DNA from 3 places in the Agrobacterium sp. 16-172Ci genome. Region 1 is predicted to be linked to each of the others. Evidence: predicted binding sites of a transcription regulator. Region 1 holds the regulator's gene; each other region holds the start of a gene.

The links. Region 1 encodes LexA, which represses DNA repair genes until DNA is damaged. Its sites were predicted from a motif close to TGTTCNNNNTGTGTTCNG; they were not measured.
Region 2: a site for LexA is predicted at 2,198-2,215, ahead of ACQZ40_RS01590 (DNA recombination protein RmuC). Genes of this name have one in related genera too.
Region 3: a site for LexA is predicted at 3,376-3,393, ahead of ACQZ40_RS09820 (DUF5680 domain-containing protein). Genes of this name have one in related genera too.

Annotation. Positions count from the first base shown of each region.
Region 1 is NZ_JBNWBW010000003.1:10,087-17,061, reverse strand. Features, by position in the region: gene ACQZ40_RS04805 (ComEC/Rec2 family competence protein) at 1-1,653, shown strand, start outside; gene ACQZ40_RS04800 (glutathione S-transferase family protein) at 1,674-2,351, opposite strand; gene lexA (transcriptional repressor LexA) at 2,626-3,348, opposite strand; gene ACQZ40_RS04790 (TRAP transporter large permease subunit) at 3,595-4,854, opposite strand; gene ACQZ40_RS04785 (TRAP transporter small permease) at 4,851-5,384, opposite strand; gene ACQZ40_RS04780 (TRAP transporter substrate-binding protein) at 5,505-6,512, opposite strand; gene ACQZ40_RS04775 (transketolase family protein) at 6,635-6,975, opposite strand, start outside.
Region 2 is NZ_JBNWBW010000001.1:317,935-324,909, forward strand. Features, by position in the region: gene trmB (tRNA (guanosine(46)-N7)-methyltransferase TrmB) at 1-7, shown strand, start outside; gene ACQZ40_RS01585 (ribokinase) at 20-919, opposite strand; gene ACQZ40_RS01590 (DNA recombination protein RmuC) at 973-2,166, opposite strand; gene def (peptide deformylase) at 2,315-2,827, shown strand; gene fmt (methionyl-tRNA formyltransferase) at 2,873-3,808, shown strand; gene truA (tRNA pseudouridine(38-40) synthase TruA) at 3,808-4,611, shown strand; gene ACQZ40_RS01610 (hypothetical protein) at 4,634-5,230, opposite strand; gene dapE (succinyl-diaminopimelate desuccinylase) at 5,214-6,410, opposite strand; gene dapD (2,3,4,5-tetrahydropyridine-2,6-dicarboxylate N-succinyltransferase) at 6,426-6,975, opposite strand, start outside.
Region 3 is NZ_JBNWBW010000007.1:124,841-131,815, forward strand. Features, by position in the region: gene ACQZ40_RS09800 (DUF1062 domain-containing protein) at 1-428, shown strand, start outside; partial or broken gene ACQZ40_RS09805 (HpcH/HpaI aldolase family protein) at 502-713, opposite strand; gene ACQZ40_RS09810 (MFS transporter) at 742-1,953, opposite strand; gene ACQZ40_RS09815 (peroxiredoxin) at 2,196-2,852, shown strand; gene ACQZ40_RS09820 (DUF5680 domain-containing protein) at 2,906-3,358, opposite strand; gene ACQZ40_RS09825 (YaiI/YqxD family protein) at 3,526-3,981, shown strand; gene ACQZ40_RS09830 (DUF1345 domain-containing protein) at 4,007-4,666, shown strand; gene fghA (S-formylglutathione hydrolase) at 4,695-5,528, shown strand; gene ACQZ40_RS09840 (RidA family protein) at 5,589-5,978, opposite strand; gene ACQZ40_RS09845 (hypothetical protein) at 6,227-6,715, opposite strand; gene ACQZ40_RS09850 (ATP12 family chaperone protein) at 6,776-6,975, opposite strand, start outside.

The sequences.
Region 1 (6,975 bases):
GGCCTTCGCACCGCCATTGCCGAGCGCATCCGCAACACCATCGGCGGCGATGCCGGCGCCTTTGCCGCCTCCATCGTCACCGATGAGAGACAGGCCATATCCGCCGAAACAATGGAAGCGTTGCGGCTCTCAGGCCTTGCCCATATCGTCGCCATATCCGGGCTCAACATGGCGCTGGCGTCGGGCATATTCTTCGTAGGACTGAGGCTTGCCTTCAGCCTTTTTCCGGCATTTGCGCAGCGCTGGCCCGTGAAGAAGATTTCGGCTTTCGCCGCGCTCTTGATGACGCTCGCCTATTACCTGATTTCAGGTTTCGCCGTCTCCGCCGAACGCGCCTGGCTGATGATGTCGGTGATGCTGATCGCTGTGCTGTTCGATCAACCCTCGCTCAGCCTCAGGAATGTCGCGCTTTCCGCTTTGGTCATTCTCGCTTTTTCGCCCTCGGAAATCATGGGTCCGAGCTTTCAGATGTCTTTTGCCGCGACCATCGCGCTCGTCGCCTCCTATGCCGCCTGGAGCCGCTGGCGTATCGATCGCGAGCGTCTGTTCATCGGACGCAAACCGGCATGGATGACGGTGGCGCAAACGGCGGGCGCCATTATCGGCGGTGTCATCACGACGTCGCTGATCGGTGGTCTTTCGACGGCGATCTATTCGGTCGAGCATTTTCAGCGTGTCACCACCTATGGACTTTTCGCCAATCTGGCCGCCATGTCGCTGATCGTCATGCCTTTCGGCCTTGTCGCCATGCTGCTGATGCCTTTCGGGCTGGACGCACCATTTCTGAAGGTCATGGGATACGGCATGGCCCTCGTCATCGAGGTTGCGCAGGAGGTGGCGTCCTGGGGCGGAAGCGCTGCGACGGGCCGGCCGCACGGGTGGTTTCTGGGGCTCGCCTCGGCTGGTTTTCTGCTGCTGACTTTGCTGCGCAGCCGGCTTGCGCTTCTGGGCATGCCGCTTCTATTCCTCGCCTTCGGCCTGTCATCCGCCACGGCCTATCGCGATCCGCCCGATTTGCTTGTTCACGAGGATGGCGAGCTGGTGGCATTGCTGGAAGACGGCAAAGCCTACACGACGAAGGCTCAGCCGCAGGGTTTCGTTTATGGCCAGTGGCAAAGGGCGCTGCTTTTGCCGGAACAGCCTGTGCCGCCGGTCTTTCTAAAGAGCGAGGCTACGGCAAAAACCGTGGCTTTGGCCCCGAGGGCGAAGCTTGATCCGCAAGAGATGAGTGCAGTTGCACGGCAGATGACAGCGGCCTTGAGAGACGCCGAGCCCGGTGTTTTCACCTGCAGCAAAGGCACATGGTGTGTTGCGCGCGCGGGAAGCGGCGAATGGATCATCGTTCTGGAAGATGGCCGCTTTGCCGGAAAGGCTTGCGATATCGCCGATATCATTATCGTCTCCCGCAGAACGTCCTTCTCCCAATGCCGCTCGGGTGCACTTCTGCTGAACCGGGATATCCTGCGACGGATCGGTTCGCTGGAAATGGACTTCGCCGGCAACGAGCAGGCAGCGGTCGTCGGCAGGCTGCGCGCCGCAATCGCCGGCATGGACAGGCCCTGGAGCGAACATCGCTATTACGACTGGAAAAGCGGCCGTTTCGATCACGACGTGCCTGATGCCATCATGCGGTTGCTGGCGGCATCGCAATAAAGTGCCGCCAGCATGGACCGTCAGGGCTTGATGCGCAGATCCGCGGTCAATTCGCCGATCCCGCTAATTTCCTCTTCATGCGCCGCATCGCGCCAGACTTCCTTCAGTCCGGCCTCGTACCATTCGCGCATCGCGGGAAGGGCGAGCAGCCGGTCGCAATAGGCTTTCGCCGCGGGCGAAAGTTCCGCGCCATAAGTCTGGAAACGAAATGCCACCGGGCAGAAGAAGGCATCGACCGCCGTGAATTTCTGGCCGGCAAGAAAAGGCCCGCCGAATTTCGCGAGGCCTTCGCTCCACAGCGTATCGATGCGCTTTATATCGGCCGCAAGCCCGGTATCGCCACCCTTCGGCTTTACCCGAATGCCGACCGACATCGGGTAGAGATTGCGCAGCGAGGAAAAGCCCGCATGCATTTCGCTCGCCGCCGAACGTGACCAGGCCCGTGCCTGCTTGTCGGTCGCCCAGACGCCCTGGTGTCTTTCCGCCAGATATTCGGCGATCGACAGCGATTCCCAAACCGTCACGCCCTCATCGACAAGGCAGGGCACCTTGCCGGTCGGCGAGAAGGTGGAGAAGGAAACGCCTTCTCCGAACGGAACGAGTTTTTCATCGAAGGCGATGCCGAGCGTGCGCATCAACACCCAGGGCCGTAGCGACCATGAGGAGTAATTCTTGTTGGCGATATAAAGATCGTACATGACATGTTTCCCCGATATGACGCGCATTTCTATACCGGCGGATGGCCTTTGGAATATTGCAAATAATCCATGGCTCCCATAAGCCGCGTTGATGAATGGGAAGGTGAGGGAAGGGAGAAGGAGGCATATCCACGTCACCGCCCGGAGATGAGGGCGAAACACACCCTCTCTTTACTTGCGCAGGGCCGAATTGTTCCAGGGAACAAGCCAAGATGCCTCAAAGGGAGCGTCCTCTTCTCGATGACGCCCCTGGCGAAAAAAGGCGGGCTGCCAATTAATGATAACGGCGGATCAGCCCCACGAGCTTGCCCTGGATTTTCACCCGGTCCGGTCCGAAGATGCGGGTCTCATAGGCGGGGTTGGCGGCTTCCAGAGCGATGGACGCTCCCTTGCGGCGGAAACGCTTGAGGGTCGCTTCTTCATCATCCACCAGTGCCACGACGATGTCGCCCGGATTGGCCGTGTTGCCGTTGCGGATGATGACGGTATCGCCATCAAAAATGCCGGCTTCGATCATCGAGTCGCCCTTGACCTCAAGAGCGTAATGTTCGCCCGAGCCGAGCATGTCGACCGGCACGGCCACATCATGGGTGTTGTTCTGGATGGCGGAAATCGGCACACCGGCGGCGATGCGGCCCATGACCGGCACGGTGGCGGCGCCGGCGAAATCATTAGTGGGCGCCTTGGGGGCAGGGGCCGGCTCCGGCGTCTTCGGTTTGCCGAGGCTGCCTTCGATGACGCTCGGCGAGAAGCCGCGCTGCGGCCTTGCACCCGGCGCATAGGCCTCCGGTAGCTTGATGACTTCCAGCGCCCGCGCCCTGTTAGGTAGCCGGCGAATAAAGCCGCGCTCCTCGAGTGCCGTGATCAGCCGGTGGATGCCGGATTTGGATGCAAGATCGAGTGCGTCCTTCATTTCATCGAAGGAGGGCGGCACGCCGGACTCTTTCATTCTTTCATGAATGAAGAGAAGCAATTCCTGCTGTTTGCGCGTGAGCATGAGGAAAACACCCTTGAGAATCGTCGTTGAAGTCGCGAAACAAATACAGAACGAACACTATATGTTCCATATGTGTTCCGCAATCCCCTAAAACTTCGTGAAGGGTGCATCGCAGATCGTGATTTGATCGTCGAAACTATCAACAAAGCAGATCTAACGATGTGTGCCGCATCTTGAATACCAGAAACCACCGATCGGAGAGACCCGGCCGGTGGTTTCTGGCTGCCGTTTGCTACGGCTCTTATATCAGTAGATCGTGAGCGCAGGAATGAAGCTGACCGCGATGAGGAGCAGCATCGCCATGGTGAAGAACGGCCACAATTCCTTCGTCGTCGCGCCGAGCGGCGCTCTGGCTATGGAGGACGAGATGAAGAGTGTGGTGCCGATCGGTGGCGTATAGAGCCCGATACCGAGATTGATGACCATCATCATGCCGAGCTGCACCCGGTCGAGCCCGATCATATCGGCGAGCGGCACGAAGATCGGTCCGAGCAGCAGGATCGACGGCGGCAGATCGAGCGGCATGCCGATGATCAGCATCAGGATGTTCATCATGAGAATGATCAGGATCGGGTTGGAGATATTCTCGGCCACCCAGGTGGCGAAATGCTGGGGCGCCTGATCGAAGGTCAGCACCCAGCCCACCGCCGCACTGCCCATGATGACCAGCATGACGACGCCGGTTGCGGAACCAGCTTCGACGAAATTGTCGCAGAAACGCTTCCACGTCAGATCGCGATAAAAGAAGATGCTGAGCACGAGCGAATAGACGACGGAAAGAACGGCCACTTCGGTTGGCGTTGCAAAGCCGAAGCGGAGGCCGAGGATGATCAGGATCGGCAGGAGGATCGCCGGCAGGCTGCGGAATGCAAGTAGCGCCAGATCGCGCTTGCGGATGCTTTCGTCACGCACCGCATAACCGCGCCGCACGGCAATGGCCCAGCAGACGAAGATGAAACCGGCGGCCATGAGCAGGCCCGGCAGAATGCCGGCGATGAACAGATTGGCGATGCTGACGCCGCTGACCAATGAATAGAGGATCATCGGGATCGACGGCGGAATGAGCACGTCGATGACCGCTGAGGTGGCATTGTTGGCCGCACAGAGGGGAGCGGGGTAGCCTTGGCGCTTTTGCCATGGAATGAGCACCGAACCGAGTGCGCTCGCATTGGCGACCGCGGAGCCGGACACGCCGCCGAACACGACCGACGAAATGACGGTGGTGGAAAGCGGGCCGCCGCGCCAGCGCTGCATGGCCTTGGAGGCGAGTTCCAGAAGCTGGGTTCCGAGTTTGCCGCCGAGCATCAGCGTGCCCGCGAGCATGAAGAACGGCAGCGCCAGCATCGGGAAAGACTGCGTCTGGTCGTACACCTGCTGCGCCACGATCAAAAGCGGCACATAACCGTTCCACAGCACGGCGACGCCGGCAGAGATGATCAGCGCATAACCGACCGGAACCGCAATCATCATTAGAATACAAAATGCAATGATCATCACGATGGTCATAGCGGCATCTCCTCGGTTGCACCGTGCGGGCGGGCATGCCAGCCGCTGGAGAGAATGCGCAGGCTCGCGGTTGCGGTCGTGACCGAGACCAGTGCCGCGCCGAAGGCGATGGAATAATATCCGATGCTATTGGGCAATTGCAGCACAGGGCTGATTTCCGCGCCAGCGATCTCGGCGACGACAAGCGCCTGCTGCGCGAGAATGACGAAACTTGCGACCGTCACGAGATTGGCGAACAGCAGAACGCCCACCTTGCCGCGTTCGTCGAACTTGTCATAGATCCATTCAACCGCCATATGCGCGCCGCTCTGCGCGGCAAGGGTAATGCCAGCGACGATGAACCATGGAAACAGCATGGTTGGCAGTTCTTCCGCAAAATCCAGCCCGCCGGATGTCGATAGATAGCGGACGATGACGTTTGCGGTCATGATGACCGTGAGCAGAATGCCGGTTGCCACGATGATGATGCGGCAGAGGGTGGCGATGAAACTGTCAACGCGATTGGCGGCGGACAAGGCTCCTTCGAGCATTGGCGCATCTCCTGAAAACTGAAACCGTATGAATGTCGGCGTGAGCGAGGCTCCCGCCGATCCTGTCGGTGGACATGAAGGCGAGGCCTGGCGGCATGCGCCGGCCCGGCATCCTGCTCGTCAGCCCTTGGCAGCCTTTTCCAGCGCGGCGACGAAATCGCCGAAGGGCTTCTGCTTCCATGTCTCCAGCACCTGCGCGGTCGCTTTCGCGAAGGCCGCGTGGTCGAGGTCTTCCACCACCTCGATGGCGGCATTGGCCCTGAAGGCGGCCAGTGACGCGCTTGCCTTTTCCGCCGAGAGTTTGCGCTGAAGCGCGCCTGCCTCCTTCGCAGCCGCCTTGACCGCCTCAAAATCCTTGCCCAGCCGCCCCTCGGCGAATTTGGACATCAGGAACGGGGTGGACTCCCATTTATGGGCGGTGAGGCTGATATGTTTGTTGACCTCGTAAAGCTTGGAGCTTTCGATATTCACGAGCGGATTTTCCTGCCCGTCAACGACACCCTGCTGAAGCGCGATGTAGAGTTCGCCAAACGCGATCTGAACCGTCGCCGCATCCAGCGCCTTGAAGATATCCATGGTCATCGGGTCGGCCGGCGTGCGGATTTTCAGGCCCGCGACGTCCTGTGGCTTGGTGATGGCGTGTTTGGAGTTGGAGACATGGCGGATGCCGTTATCCCACCAGTCGAGCGGCACGATGCCGACCTTCTGGAAACGCGCATCGAGCGATGCGCCGACATCGCCCTCGAGTACCTTGATCGCCTGATCGGCATTGCTGAACAGAAAGGGCAGGCCAAGCGCCGCAAGTTCTGGAACAACGCTCGAAACCGGACCCTGGCTGTTGGCGGTGAAATCCAGCGCCCCGGTGCGCAGGCTGGTCAGCATGGCGGCGTCGCTGCCAAGCGTTTCCGAACCGGCGACATTGATCGCCACGCGGCCTTCGGTTTTCTGGGCAACGAGTTCCGCGAATTTCGCGGCCGCCAGCGTGCGCGGATTGCCCGGCGCAGCCCCATGGCCGAGCGTCAGCGTCGTGGCGGCCCGGGCGTTGCGGGCCGTCGTCAGAACGGCCGGCGCAGCCAGCGCCAGTCCGGTACCGGTCAGGAACATACGCCTGTTGATGGAAATACTCATTTTTCTCCTCCCTGGATTTAAACACTCTCGGCGTTGTCCGACCACGCGGATAACGCGCTCCACTCCCTTGAAACCGCCGGCTCCCCCCGGGCTGATTCCGCACCATGTCTGAGCTTCAGCCTTTAGACCGAACCGTGCGGTACTTCAAAATTTTCATTCTCCAGCCACGCCCTTGCGCGCGCCACGATCATCGCCGTCGAGATGCCGTAGCGGTCATGCAGGGTGGGCAGCGCGCCTGCATCCAGAAAAGCATCGGGCAGGGCGATCTGCCGCAGGCGCGGCACCCGGCCGCTTTTCATCAGCGCCATCGCTACGGCCTCTCCAAGCCCGCCGATTTCGCTGTGGTTTTCCGCCACGATGACCAGACGATCCGCCCGGTCCACTTCCGCGAAGATCGAGGCGGTATCGAGCGGCTTGATGGTGGGGGAATGCAACACGGCGCAGCCGACGCCCTCCTTCTCAA
Region 2 (6,975 bases), on a different contig from region 1:
TCGTTGAGCGGCTGATCCCTCAGAGTGCCGCATCCACTTCCGCGGCAAGCGGAATGGAAGGCTGGGCGCCGGCGCGGGTGCAGGCAAGTGAGCCTGCGACGGCGGCTCGCTTCAGCGCCCTTTCGAAATCCATACCCTGATCGAGGCTCGCGGCGAGATAACCGCAGAAGGTGTCGCCCGCACCGACCGTATCGACCGGTTCGATCTTGAGGCCGGAAGCCCGGAAAACCTTGCCGTTGCGCATGGCGATCACGCCATCGGCACCGAGCGTCACGATCAATGTCTGGCCGGTCCTGTCATGCAGGGCTTTCAGTTCGGTTTCCCGCTCAGAACCGGAAAGGCCGTTCTTTCCGATCAGCAATTCGAACTCGGTTTCATTGGCGATGACGATATCGGCAAGGCCCGCAAGCCGCGGCCCATCGGCGGTCAGTGGCGCAGTATTGATGACGGTGGTGACGCGCTTTGCCTTCGCAGCCGTCAGCGCCGCTTCGATAGCGGGCGCGGGTATCTCGAACTGCAGCATCAAAATATCGCCCGCCGACATTTCCGCCAGGGCTTTCGCGGCGTCGGATGCGGAGACTTCACCATTGGCGGCGGGAATGACCGAGATCATGTTTTCCCCGCCTTCGCCGATAAGGATCACTGCCGTACCGGTAGGGCCGGGCGTGGTCTTCACGAGTGAGAGATCGGTGCCGGCGTCGCGCAGCAATGTCAGCGCCGGCGCGGCAAAGGTGTCATCGCCCGCAGCCCCTGCCATCTTGACCGAGGCGCCCGCACGCCGTGCGGCCAGCGCCTGGTTGGCTCCCTTGCCGCCAGCGGCCGTGGAGAAGGTCTCGCCCGTCACGGTTTCACCCGGCTTGGGCAGGCGTTTGGCGGTGGCGACGAGGTCCATGTTGATGGAGCCGAAAACAGTAATCATGGAGGGCGTATCCGTATAGAATTCAAGCAAGGCGGCGACTTTGCCCGAGCGGATCACTCGTCGTCAACCACCCGCAACTTTGCCGTTCCCGCCCTGTTCTCGGCAAAGCGTCGAGCCTGCTCTATTTCCCCATGCGACGTCTCTTTTTCCGTCGGTGAAAAATCGAGACCTTCGATTTTCTGGCCGCGCGCCAGCACCTTGTCGGAGGAGATCAGCATCATGTCGATATCCTTTTGCGCCAATCCAAAATGGGCCTGCAGCTTGCGCGTCCGGTCGTCCAGCCGCCGCACATCGTCCATCAGCAATGCCACTTCACCCTGAATGAGATGCGCCTGCTCGCGCATGCGCTGATCCTTGAGCACGGACTGGATGACCTGTACCGACAGCATCAGAAGTGACGGCGAAACGATGACGACGCGGGCGCGGTGAGCGCGCTGCACCAGATATTCGAAGTGCTGGTGAATATCGGCGAAGATCGATTCGGACGGCACGAAAATGAAGGCCGTATCCTGGGTTTCGCCGCGAATGAGATACTTCTCGGCGACATCGCGAATATGCACCTCCATATCGCGGCGGAACTGCTGCACGGCGGCGCGTTTGGTTTCGGGCGTCTCGTCCGCCTTGATGGCGTTCCATGCCTCCAGCGGAAACTTGGCGTCGATGACGAGCGGCGGAGCATTGTTGGGCATCTTGATGGTGCAGTCAGGCCGATAACCGTTCGAAAGCGTCGGCTGCAACTGGAAGGCCCCGGCCGGAAGCGCATCGGCAATCAGCGTCTCCATGCGGGCCTGTCCAAAGGCGCCGCGCGTCTGCTTGTTGGAAAGGATGGCCTGCAACCCGACGACGTCCTTGGCCAGATCCTGAATATTGCCCTGCGCGGCATCGATGACCGCGAGGCGCTCCTGCAGGCGGCTCAGATTCTCATGCGTCGACCGGGTCTGCTCCGTCAGTGTTTCGCCAAGGCGTTGCGACATGCCGTCGAGGCGCTGGTTCAGCGTCTGGCTCATCTCGGTCTGGCGGGTGCCGAGCGTTTCCGCCATGGCGGCGATGCGGCCATGCAGTTCGGACTGTGTTTTGAGGAGGTCGGAGATTTCGCCGTCGGCTCCTGCTTTTTTCGCACGGCTCGCCGTCACCAGCCAGGTCGTGACCAGACCGAAAACCAGAGCCGCGAGCAGCGCGCCGAAGCTGATGTCGACGGAACCGGCCCGTAACGCGGGATCGAGGAGAACGGAGAAATCTATGCTCATGATTAAATCTAGCAGGTTTCTTGTGATTCGGAAGATCAAAACAAGAACATTCCTGCGGCGGAAATGAGTCGGGCGGGACGGATGCCGGAGGCTGATTGAACCTCGTGTTTTTTATTTCCTCCGCGCAAGAGATACGTTATGGGAAGCCATGACCATCAAACCGCTTATCATTTTGCCCGATCCCGTGCTGCGCCAGCAATCGAAGCCCATCGAAAAGGTGGATGCCGAGGTGCTGCGTCTTGCCGACGACATGCTGGAAACCATGTATGATGCGCCGGGTATCGGCCTCGCCGCCATTCAGATCGGCGTGGCGCGCCGCATGCTGGTGATCGACGTTGCGCGTGAAGGCGAGGAAAAGACCCCGATCGTCTTCATCAATCCGGAAATCCTCAAGGTGTCGGACGATGTCTCGACCTATGAAGAAGGCTGCCTCTCCATCCCCGATTATTACGCCGAGGTTGAGCGTCCCGCGTCGCTCACGGTGCAATATGTCGGCCGTGACGGCAAGCAGCAGACGGTCGAGGCGGACGGCCTGCTCGCCACCTGCCTGCAGCACGAGATCGATCACCTGAACGGCGTTCTCTTCATCGACCATATTTCGCGGCTGAAGCGCGACATGGTCATCAAGAAATTCACGAAAGCGGCCCGCGCAAAGATCTGATCCGTCCTCTGCGGACCGGAATGGACGACAGGGCAGGGGGCGACGATGGCTCTTCGCATCATTTTTATGGGTACGCCGGATTTTTCCGTTCCCACCCTGCGTGCACTGGTGGAGGCCGGCCACGAGATCGTTGCCGTCTACACCCAACCGCCGCGTCCCGGCGGCCGTCGTGGCCTCGATCTGCAGAAGTCCCCGGTGCATCAGGCCGCCGAACTGTTGGGCCTGCCGGTGCTGACGCCGGTGAACTTCAAGGCAGAGCAAGACCGACAGCAGTTCCGGGATTTCAATGCCGATGTTGCGGTCGTCGTTGCTTACGGGCTGCTGTTGCCGGGAGCGATCCTCAGCGGCACGCGCCTTGGCTGTTATAACGGCCACGCCTCGCTGCTGCCGCGCTGGCGCGGCGCTGCCCCCATCCAGCGGGCGATCATGGCCGGCGATGCCGAGACCGGCATGATGGTCATGAAAATGGAAAAGGGGCTCGATACCGGCCCCGTCGCGCTGACCGCCAAGGTCACGATCGATGAGAACATGACCGCCGGAGAATTGCATGACAGCCTGATGCTGGCCGGCGCGCGGCTGATGCGGCAGGCTATGGACAAGCTGGAAACCGGTGACCTGCCGCTTGTCACGCAGGCGGAAGAAGGCGTGCTCTATGCCGCGAAGATCGACAAGGGCGAGACCCGCATCGATTTTTCGAGGCCGGCGCAGGACGTGCATAACCACATTCGCGGCCTGTCGCCGTTTCCCGGCGCATGGCTGGAAATGGACATCGGCGGCAAGGCGGAGCGCGTGAAAGTTCTGGCCTCCGAACTGGCAAGCGGTATGGGAGAAGCGGGCGCGGCGCTGGATGACGCCCTTACTATTGCCTGCGGCAGCGGCGCCGTGAGGCTCACCCGTCTGCAGAAGGCGGGCGGCAAGCCGATGTCGGCGGCCGATTTCGTGCGCGGCACACCGGTTCCGACCACAACGAGGCTCGGCTGATGCCACGTTTCCGCATGACCGTCGAATATGACGGCACGCCTTATTATGGCTGGCAGAGACAGGATAACGGCCCCTCGGTTCAGGGTGCGCTGGAGGCTGCGGTTCGCTCGTTGACGGGAGAGAGCGTCTCCATTCGCGGCGCCGGCCGCACCGATTCCGGCGTGCATGCCGTCGGGCAGGTCGTCCACGTCGATCTTTCCCGAGACTGGGAGCCCTACAAGCTTCGCAATGCCCTCAATGCGCATCTCGCCATGGCGGGTGAAGCCGTGGCCGTCCTCGATGCCGCTTCCGTGACCGAGGATTTCGACGCCCGGTTTTCCGCCCTTCGTCGGCACTACCTTTACCGCATCATCTGCCGCAAGGCCCGGCTGGCGCTGGAGCACAAGCGGGCATGGTGGGTGTCGAAGGACATGGACCATGAGCGCATGCATGAAGCCGCCCAGATGCTTGTCGGCCGGCATGATTTCACGACCTTCCGCTCCGTGCATTGTCAGGCGAACAGCCCCGTGCGCACGCTCGACCGGCTGGATGTGACGCGCACCGGCGATCTCATCGAAATCCGGGCGACGGCGCAAAGCTTCCTGCATAACCAGATCCGCTCTTTCGCGGGCACGTTGAAACTGGCGGGCGAAGGCACGATGACGCCCGAGGATGTGCGCGCCGCACTGGAGGCGCGGGATCGCAAGGCCTGCGGCCCGGTCGCACCGCCGGACGGTCTCTATTTCATGCAGGTCGATTATCCCGACGTCATTCCGCCGCGTCGCAGGTACCCTGAAGCCGATATGGCTGAGGACGCGGACTGACCGCTAAAACCCACGCCGGCTCTCAGGCCGGATAAACGCCGAGAAAACGCTGCAGCGCTTCTGACAGAAGCATGCCGGGCACCAGCAGCGTCATGACGATGGCCGAGACGAGCAGTGACTGGTCGCGGATGAAGAACCGCACAATTCGCGAGAAGGCGAAGACCAGCGACAGAAGCAGCGCCAGCCAGAGAATGGCGATCAGCCCCTGCAAGGGCGGCAGGAAGAATGCGATCAGGATCAGAACCGCATAGGCGTAGGAAAAGGGCAGCGACAGCCAGTTCATGGTGGTGACGAGCGGCGCGAATTTTTCCCGTGCGCCGAAGGCAAACAGCAGCATGCCGATCAACAGTAGCGGCACGATCCAGCAGATCGCCTCGACCATTGCCAGACGAAAGAAGAAGATAAAGCCCGTTCCGGTGCCGGGCGGATAGCTGGCGAGGAAGGCGGCGCGCAGCCACAGCCAGGAAACCAGCATGGCGGGCAGGCACCAGAGGGCGGAATAGAAGGACCGCCACATGCCGCGCTCTGAAAGGTCCAGATAACGAGCGCCATTATGGTCGCCGAGCAGCAGAAGCCACAGGCCCGTCAGATAGAGCCTTATTTCACTCGCCGTCGGCATGGGCGAACCAGCGTTCGATAAAGGTCTCGTAAATGCGCGTCAGCGTCTCGAGATCGGCAACCGCCACACGCTCATCGACCATATGCATGGTCTGCCCGACGAGGCCGAATTCCACCACCGGGCAATAATCCTTGATGAAACGCGCATCCGAGGTGCCGCCGGTGGTCGAAAGCTTCGGTTCCTTGCCCGTTACGGCTTCCACCGCGCCGGAAAGCGACGAGATGAGGGCATTGTTCCGGGTAAGAAAGACATGGGCCGGGCGGTCCGCCCAGACGATGTCGTACTTCACCGGTGCACGGTCGGGGCGAAGCTCGCCTTCTGCTGCGGCGGCATCGAGGCGGCGGACGATTTCCGCGCGCAGGCTCTCCGCAGTCCACGTATCGTTGAAACGGATGTTGAAGGAGGCCGTTGCCCGCGCCGGGATCACATTGGTGGCGGCATTGCCGGTATCGACAGTCGTTACTTCCAGATTGGAGGGCTGGAAATTGTCGGTGCCATGATCGAAGGGCGGATGCATCAGCGCATGGGTCAGTTGCAGCAGACCGCGAATGGGGTTGTCGGCGAGATGCGGATAGGCGGCATGGCCCTGCACGCCATGAACCGTGATGCGGCCGGAAAGCGATCCCCGGCGGCCGATCTTGATCATGTCGCCAAGCTGGTCGGGATTGGTCGGCTCGCCCACCACGCAGGCATCCCATGTCTCGCCCTTGGCGGCCGCCCATTCCAGCAGCTTGGAGGTGCCGTTGATCGACGGGCCTTCCTCATCGCCTGTAATCAGGAAGGAAACGGAGCCCTTCGGTTCGCCATGTTTTTCGATATGGCGGGCAATGGCGGCAACGAAACAGGCGATGCCACCCTTCATGTCCACTGCACCGCGACCGAACATTTCGCCGCCGGCGATTTCAGCCGCAAAGGGCGGATGGCTCCATGCGGCCTCATCGCCCACCGGAACGACATCCGTATGGCCGGCAAACATCAGATGCGGACCTTCGGTGCCGAGCCGGGCGTAAAGGTTCTCCACGTCAGGCGTTCCCGCCTCGCTCGCCACCATCCTGTCCACCTGGAAACCAAGCGGTGAAAGCAGGGTGTCGAGCAGGGAAAGCGCGCCGCCTTCCGCAGGCGTCACCGAAGGGCAACGGATGAGAGCGGCGAGATTGGCAACGGGATCGGTCGTGGTCATGGCAGTCGCTTTATATCAGTCGCGCAGAAGCTCATTGATGCCGGTCTTGGAGCGGGTCTTTTCATCGACGCGCTTGACGATCACGGCGCAATAAAGGCTCGGGCCCGGCTCGCCGTTCGGGAAAGGCTTGCCCGGCATGGTGCCGGCAACGACGACGGAATAGGGCGGCACTTCGCCATAGGTGATCTCGCCGGTGGCGCGGTCGACGATCTTGGTGGACTTGCCGATGAAAACGCCCATGCCGAGAACCGCGCCCTCACGCACGATGCAGCCTTCCACGACTTCCGAACGTGCGCCGATGAAGCAATTGTCCTCGATGATCGTCGGACCCGCCTGCAAGGGCTCCAGGACGCCGCCGATGCCGACGCCGCCCGACAGATGCACATTCTTGCCGATTTGCGCGCAGGAGCCGACGGTTGCCCAAGTGTCGACCATCGTGCCTTCATCGACATAGGCGCCGAGATTGACGAAGGAAGGCATCAGCACCACGTTCTTGGCGACATAGGCGGAGCGGCGCACGACGGCGTTCGGCACGGCGCGGAAACCGGCGGCGCGGAACTGGTTT
Region 3 (6,975 bases), on a different contig from region 1:
AGCGGCAGAATGTCCGGGACATAAGCCCTGCGGTTCTCGAAGCGCTGCAGTCCAACGATCCGCAATGGATAAGGGCGGAGACCTTCAACCTCGAAGCCTTGAGACGTAAATCGCAGCGCGTCGACGAGTTTCCCGAATTCAATATCGCGAAACAGATAAGGGATGAACCTCCCGACTGGGCCATGGCGGAGATTGATCTCACGGTTCCTTTTCAGGCCGGCATACGCCTTGATCGTCTGCTGGCGTCTGAACTCGGGCTTTCGCGGTCGATGCTGCAGAAGCTTCAGGATGATGGTTCGCTTCGGGCGCAGTCCGAACATTCCGATCTTTTGCGGCGGCGGGTTAAAAACGGCACCCGGATTGTGATCGCGCGCTGCGGCGGCTTCGATCCGGTGCATTTGTGGAAACCCGTCACGGCGGATTTCTAACGGCATGGCAAGGGCCTTAAGGTTCAGGCCCTCGCTTGCGGCATCGTTAAAACCGAAGAACCTCTGCTCCGCCTCAGGCGAGCGCCTCCTTCACCGCGGCGAGACCGCGGCGCAGGAACGGATCGGAATGGATGTAGAAGAATTGCACGCCACGCTTCCGCCAGTGCGGCATTTCTTCCAATGTCGCGAGCGTCCCCACGATTTTTCCGGCTGCGCGTATCTTGTCGACAGCAATGGCGACCTTCTGCATCACCACCTCCGGCGCGGCTCGCCGAATGGCGGCGCGGAACGTCGTCGTGTTTTCGGTAGAGGCTCAGGCGGCGGCGCTCTTTCGACGGGACACCCAGATCAACACCGTCAATGCGGTAAAAGACAGTGCGGCGCCTGCCAGGAAGGTGCCGAAGGAACCGTGGAGGTCCCACAGCAAGCCGGCGATGACATTGCCGACCAGTACCGCGAGACCCGTCATCAGATTGAAAACGCCGAAGGCCGTTCCCTTGAGATGCGGCGGCGCCGTTTCCGCAATCAGGGCTGCGAGCAGCCCCTGCGACAGGCCCATATGCAGCCCCCATAGAAGAATGCCGAACAGGAACAGCGGAATGGAATTGGCAAAAGCGAGCGTCAGATAGGAGGCCACCAGCACGACCATGCTCGCCGCGATAATCCCTGAGCGGCCGATCCTGTCCGAAAGCCGGCCGGCGGGATAGGCTGTCAGGCCATAGACGGCATGCATGATGACCATCGTGATCGGTATCCATGCCGGCCGGAAGCCTGCCTCTTCGGATTTCAGCAACAGGAATGCTTCGCTGAAACGGGCGAAGGTCAGGAGCGACGCCGCGATGATGACGATCCAGACCGCCCGATTGAGTTTCGCAAAATCGGCGAGCCGGAATGGCTTTTCGGCTTTCGGTCTTGCGGGCGCATCCGGTTCCGTCACACCGGCGATGAGAATGAACACCGCAAGGAAAGCGGGAATGACCGCGATCCAGAAAATGGCGAGTACATTTTCGCTGAGCGCGAACATCAGCCCGATGGCCGCCAGCGGCCCGAGGAAGCCGCCGACCGTATCGAGCGACTTTCTAAGCCCGAATGCGGCGCCACGAATTTCAGGCGGCGTCACATCGGCAATAAGGGCATCGCGCGGCGTTCCGCGAATGCCCTTTCCGACCCGGTCCACCGCCTTGGCGGCGACGATCCAGCCAAGCGAGGTGGCAAAGGGAAAAGCGAGTTTCGAGATTGCGCCGAGACCGTATCCAAGCACGGCGAGCATTTTCCGCCGCCTCGTCCAGTCCGCGATAATCCCGGAAAACAGCTTGGTCGTGGTGGCGATGGCAACCGACATTCCCTCGATGAAACCGACAGTAACCGCGGAAGCACCGAGACCGGAAACGAGATAATAGGGCAGCAGTGTCTGCACCATTTCCGAAGAAATATCCATCAGAAGGCTAACGATGCCCAGCACCCAGACCGTCGCTGGAATGCGTGCCCGAACCGTCGCGGAAACAGGCGCAGAAGAAGTCGTCATGATGGCCCCCGATCGTCTCTGGAATAATCATGTCCTCCTGAAACAATCAACCGGGCGGATATCGTGCAACCGCGACAAACGGGGAAAATCAGGGCCATCAAATCTGTGGGGCTGAAGCAAATACTGCCGAAGCCCGATGAAAGGGCTGGCCATTTCATGCAAAAACTCTAAGCTCCAGCGCCGGACACGGATTGCCGAGAACCATCAGTTTTCAGTTCAAATCATTAGGGAGAAAACATCAGATGAGCCTGCGTATCAACGACATAGCACCAGACTTCACCGCCGAGACCACCCATGGTCCGGTGAGCTTTCACGACTGGATCGGCGACGGCTGGGCGGTCCTGTTTTCGCATCCGAAGAACTTCACCCCCGTCTGCACGACGGAACTCGGCGCGATGGGCGGCCTGCAGCCGGAATTCGAAAAGCGTGGCGTCAAGATCATCGGTATTTCGGTCGATCCGGTCGAAAGCCATGAAAAATGGAAGAACGATATTCGCACCGCGACCGGTTTCAACGTCGATTATCCGCTGATCGGCGACAAGGACCTGAAGGTAGCAAAGCTTTACGACATGCTGCCGGCCGGCGCTGGCGACAGTTCCGAAGGCCGCACGCCTGCCGATAACGCCACCGTGCGCTCCGTCTTCGTCATCGGTCCCGACAAGAAGATCAAGCTGGTCCTCACCTACCCCATGACCACCGGACGCAACTTCGAGGAAATTCTTCGCGCGATCGATTCCATCCAGCTCACCTCCAAACATCAGGTGGCGACACCGGCCAACTGGAAGCAGGGTGAAGATGTCATCATCACCGCCGCCGTTTCCAACGAGGATGCGATTGCCCGTTTCGGCTCCTACGACACGGTTCTTCCCTATCTGCGCAAGACCAAGCAGCCCGGCTGATTTGAAGCCTGTGATGGGGCGGTGAACATCGTCGTCCCATCCCGCCGCATCTCTCATGGCTTTATGATCCCGCCATGATAGTCAAGCCGGTACGTCTCGACATGGCCCCGGTAAATGCGCTCGATCCCGGTGAAGGACCGGAATTCACCTTCATTCGTATCGACATAGACCAGATTTTCCACCGGGTTGGTGAAGCCGCCAAGGAACCGGCCCTGACGATAGAGCGTGGAAAGCGACCGCTGAATGACCATGCCGGCCGTGGCGCCGTCGATCATGTCGGGCCGGAGGATGCGGCCGTAATAACTCATCGCCCACACCGCCGTTCCCTGATGCCAGACAACCTCCTGGCCGATGAAATCGGTTCCCCCGAAATAGCTGTCGATATAGTGCCAGTCGCCGCTCTGATAACCGAGATCGTGCGATCCCTTGCGGGTGGGCGTCGCGGATTTGCTGCCGCCGCCGACATAGGTGGCGGACTTCGCCTGCACAATGAACTCTTCCAGCATGGGAAACCTTTCGAGACAAGAACATAAAGTGAACATAGGCGATTTTCAGGGTGGTCGCAAGTGCCGCCCCCACCCGGCATCGACCCCGCATTTCAGCAATGGCGGGCTTGGTAATCGCGGCGTTTGCGCTTAGAAGCGTGACAGGAATTATCTCAAAAAGAGTGCTCATGCCGCAAAACCCGCAAATCTATGTCGATGCCGATGCCTGCCCCGTGAAGCCGGAGATTCTCAAGGTGGCGGAGCGGCATGGGCTGGAAGTGACCTTCGTTGCCAATTCCGGTCTGCGCCCGTCGCGCGATCCCATGGTGAAAAACGTCATTGTTTCCGCCGGTTTCGACGCGGCGGACGACTGGATCGCCGATCATGCGGCCGAAAACGACATTGTCATCACCGCCGATGTGCCGCTGGCTGGCCGCTGCGTCGCCAAGGGTGCGCTGGTGACCGGGCCGACGGGCCGCGTTTTTGACCAGTCGAATATCGGGATGGCGACGGCGATGCGCGATCTCGGCGCGCATCTGCGCGAAACCGGTGAAAGCAAGGGATATAATGCAGCTTTTTCACCGCGTGACCGCTCCGCCTTTCTGGAGACGCTTGACCGTTTCTGCCGCCGTGTCAAAAAATGACGGCGCCAACGGAAAGGTGCCGCTCATGACCCCGGCCAATATGAAAAGCAACAGCTATCGCCGCCATCAACCTTTCGTCGTTGCCTTTTTGGTCGGTGCCGTGAGCCTTGGCCTGGCGCTGGTTTTTGCGCCGCCGCTGGCGATCGAGATCGCGGCCGTTCTGTTCTTCCTGACCTATCTCACCCTGATTGCCTTTCGCCTGTCGGGCCTGACGGCGCAGCACCTTAAGGCCCATGCCGATAGCGACGATCTGCCTGCGGTCGCCATCATCGCCGTTACGCTGCTAGCCGTTGCCGTCGCGGTGGTATCGCTGTTTCAGGCTCTCAACCATGCGGGCGAGACTATCTGGACGCTGCTCATCGCCTTCGCGTCGGTTATCTTCGGCTGGCTGACCATCCACACCATGACCGCCCTGCATTACGCCCATCTTTACTGGCGGCCCGCGATGGTGGACGGCAAACGCCAGCATCGCGGCGGCATGGATTTTCCGGGCACGAAGGAACCCTGCGGTTACGACTTTCTTTATTTCGCCGTGGTGATCGGCATGACGGCGCAGACGTCGGATGTGGGGATAACCACGACCGCCATGCGCAAGGTGACGCTGCTGCACTCCATCGTTTCTTTCTTCTTCAATACGGTTCTTGTGGCGGCGGCGGTCAATGCAGCCGTTTCGCTTGCAGGCTGAACCGCAAAATTTCACAAGGAATGGCTTCATGAACATTATTTCGCAGAATACGGCCTTTGGCGGCATGCAGGGCGTATTTTCGCACACATCCGAAACCCTGAAATCTGAGATGAGCTTTGCGGTTTACGTGCCGCCGAAGGCGATCCATGAGCCCTGCCCTGTCCTGTGGTATCTTTCCGGCCTCACCTGCACCCATGCCAATGTCATGGAAAAGGGCGAATATCGCCGCATGGCCTCGGAACTCGGGCTGATCGTCGTCTGCCCGGATACCAGCCCGCGCGGCAATGACGTGCCAGATGAGCTGACCAACTGGCAGATGGGCAAGGGCGCCGGATTTTATCTCGATGCCACAGAAGAGCCCTGGTCCGAGCACTATCGGATGTACAGTTATGTGACGGAAGAACTGCCTGCTCTCATCGGCCAGCATTTCCGTGCGGATATGAGCCGCCAGGGCATTTTTGGCCATTCGATGGGCGGCCATGGCGCTATGACCATTGCGCTCAAGAACCCCGAGCGTTTCAAGAGCTGCTCCGCCTTTGCGCCGATCGTGGCTCCCTCTTCGGCCGACTGGTCCGAGCCGGCGCTGGAAAAATACCTCGGTGCGGATAAGGCTGCATGGCGTCAATACGACGCCTGTGCGCTGGTCGAGGACGGCGCGCGTTTTCCCGAGTTCCTGATCGATCAGGGCAAAGCCGATAGTTTTCTTGAAAAGGGCCTGCGCCCCTGGCTGTTCGAAGAAGCGATCAAGGGCACGGATATCGGCCTGACGCTGCGCATGCATGAGCGCTACGACCACTCCTATTATTTCATTTCCACCTTCATGGATGACCATTTGAAGTGGCATGCGGAGCGGCTGGGATAAGGATGGAGAAGCGGGCTGGCGGCGCCCTGTAAGCGCCGCCGCTGCCGATTTAACCTGACATTACGGGATGCGGGCAATGACCTTGATCTCGAAATCGAAGCCGGCAAGCCAGTTGACGCCGACGGCCGTCCAGTTCGGGTAAGGCTTTTGGCTGAAAATCTCCTGCTTGACGGCCATGATCGTTCCGAACTGGTTTTGTGGGTCCGTGTGGAACGTCGTCACATCCACAATATCATCGCAGGTGCAGCCCGCCGCTGCAAGCGTGGCCTTGAGGTTTTCAAAGGCCAGCCGGACCTGACGTTCAAAATCCGGTTCAGGCGTTCCATCGGCACGGCTGCCGACCTGGCCGGAAACGAAAAGAAGATCACCGGATCGGATAGCTGCGGAATAGCCATGCTCCTCGTAAAGCGCATGCCTGTTGGCGGGGAAAATTGCTTCGCGTGCGGTCATTATGCATCTCTCTTTTGGCTGAGTGGTCATGGATGCCGAGAAGCGTTGCTCTTTTTAAAAGAGGCTTCGGACGCCCATTTACATACGTTACGTATGTCAGATAGTTACATACGCGCCGCATGTCAATTACATATACGTGACGTATGTTAATTTAAGAGCACCGAAGATGCGCCTGATTGAAGCTTGAAATATTTCGGAAGCTGAAATGCGGACGAATAGGCTTCGCGCTCTCGCCTTTTGTGTCCTGCTCATGGAAACAGAGCCGTCGCCAGCGTCGTCGGGCCGGGTCGGCTGAGCCTGAATTCGCGGATCACACGTTCGGCGACACCATAGGCAAGTTCCTGCTCTATCGACTGATTATCGAAGCTGACGACGGTGGCGGTGAATTTGGCCTCGGCGATCACCTCTCCCGTCGCGACGGCTGCGGCGCGGACGATGACCTTGGCTGACGCCCTTTCCCCGAACAGGAACGGGCCGCGTGCAACGGATGCGAGACGGATGGTCAGTACCACGCGCGGCCGCGTTTCTCCACGCGCCGTTGTTTTGATCGCATTCTGCACCTGCGCATGAATGGACTGCATCAGCGCCGGAGCGACATCCGGGCGTGCGGCGACGAATGCGCCGCGCACATCGTACAGCAGCCGGTCAGTATGGGTCGCTTCCGGTTCCAGCCTGAAAGACATGAGCGTGAAACACGCCAGCACAAGAATGCCAAGGCGTTTCAACGAGGTGGTCATGATCAGCGGCTCCCCTAACGTGAGGTAACCGCATATTCGGCCATCAGGGTTAGAAAAGCGTTAAGACGCGCTCTTGAGCGACTCCAGAACATTGAGTGCCGCGCGCATATCGACAAGCCTGACGGCGCGGCGCTCAAGCGCCTCCTCGTCCTCGCGCCATTGCTCGGCGGTCCAGTCCTCGTCCAGATGGGCGAGCGCCCAGGCTTCCTCCAGCGTCAACTCCCCTTCCGCCAGCGCCAGCGCCAAAATGGCGGAGCCGG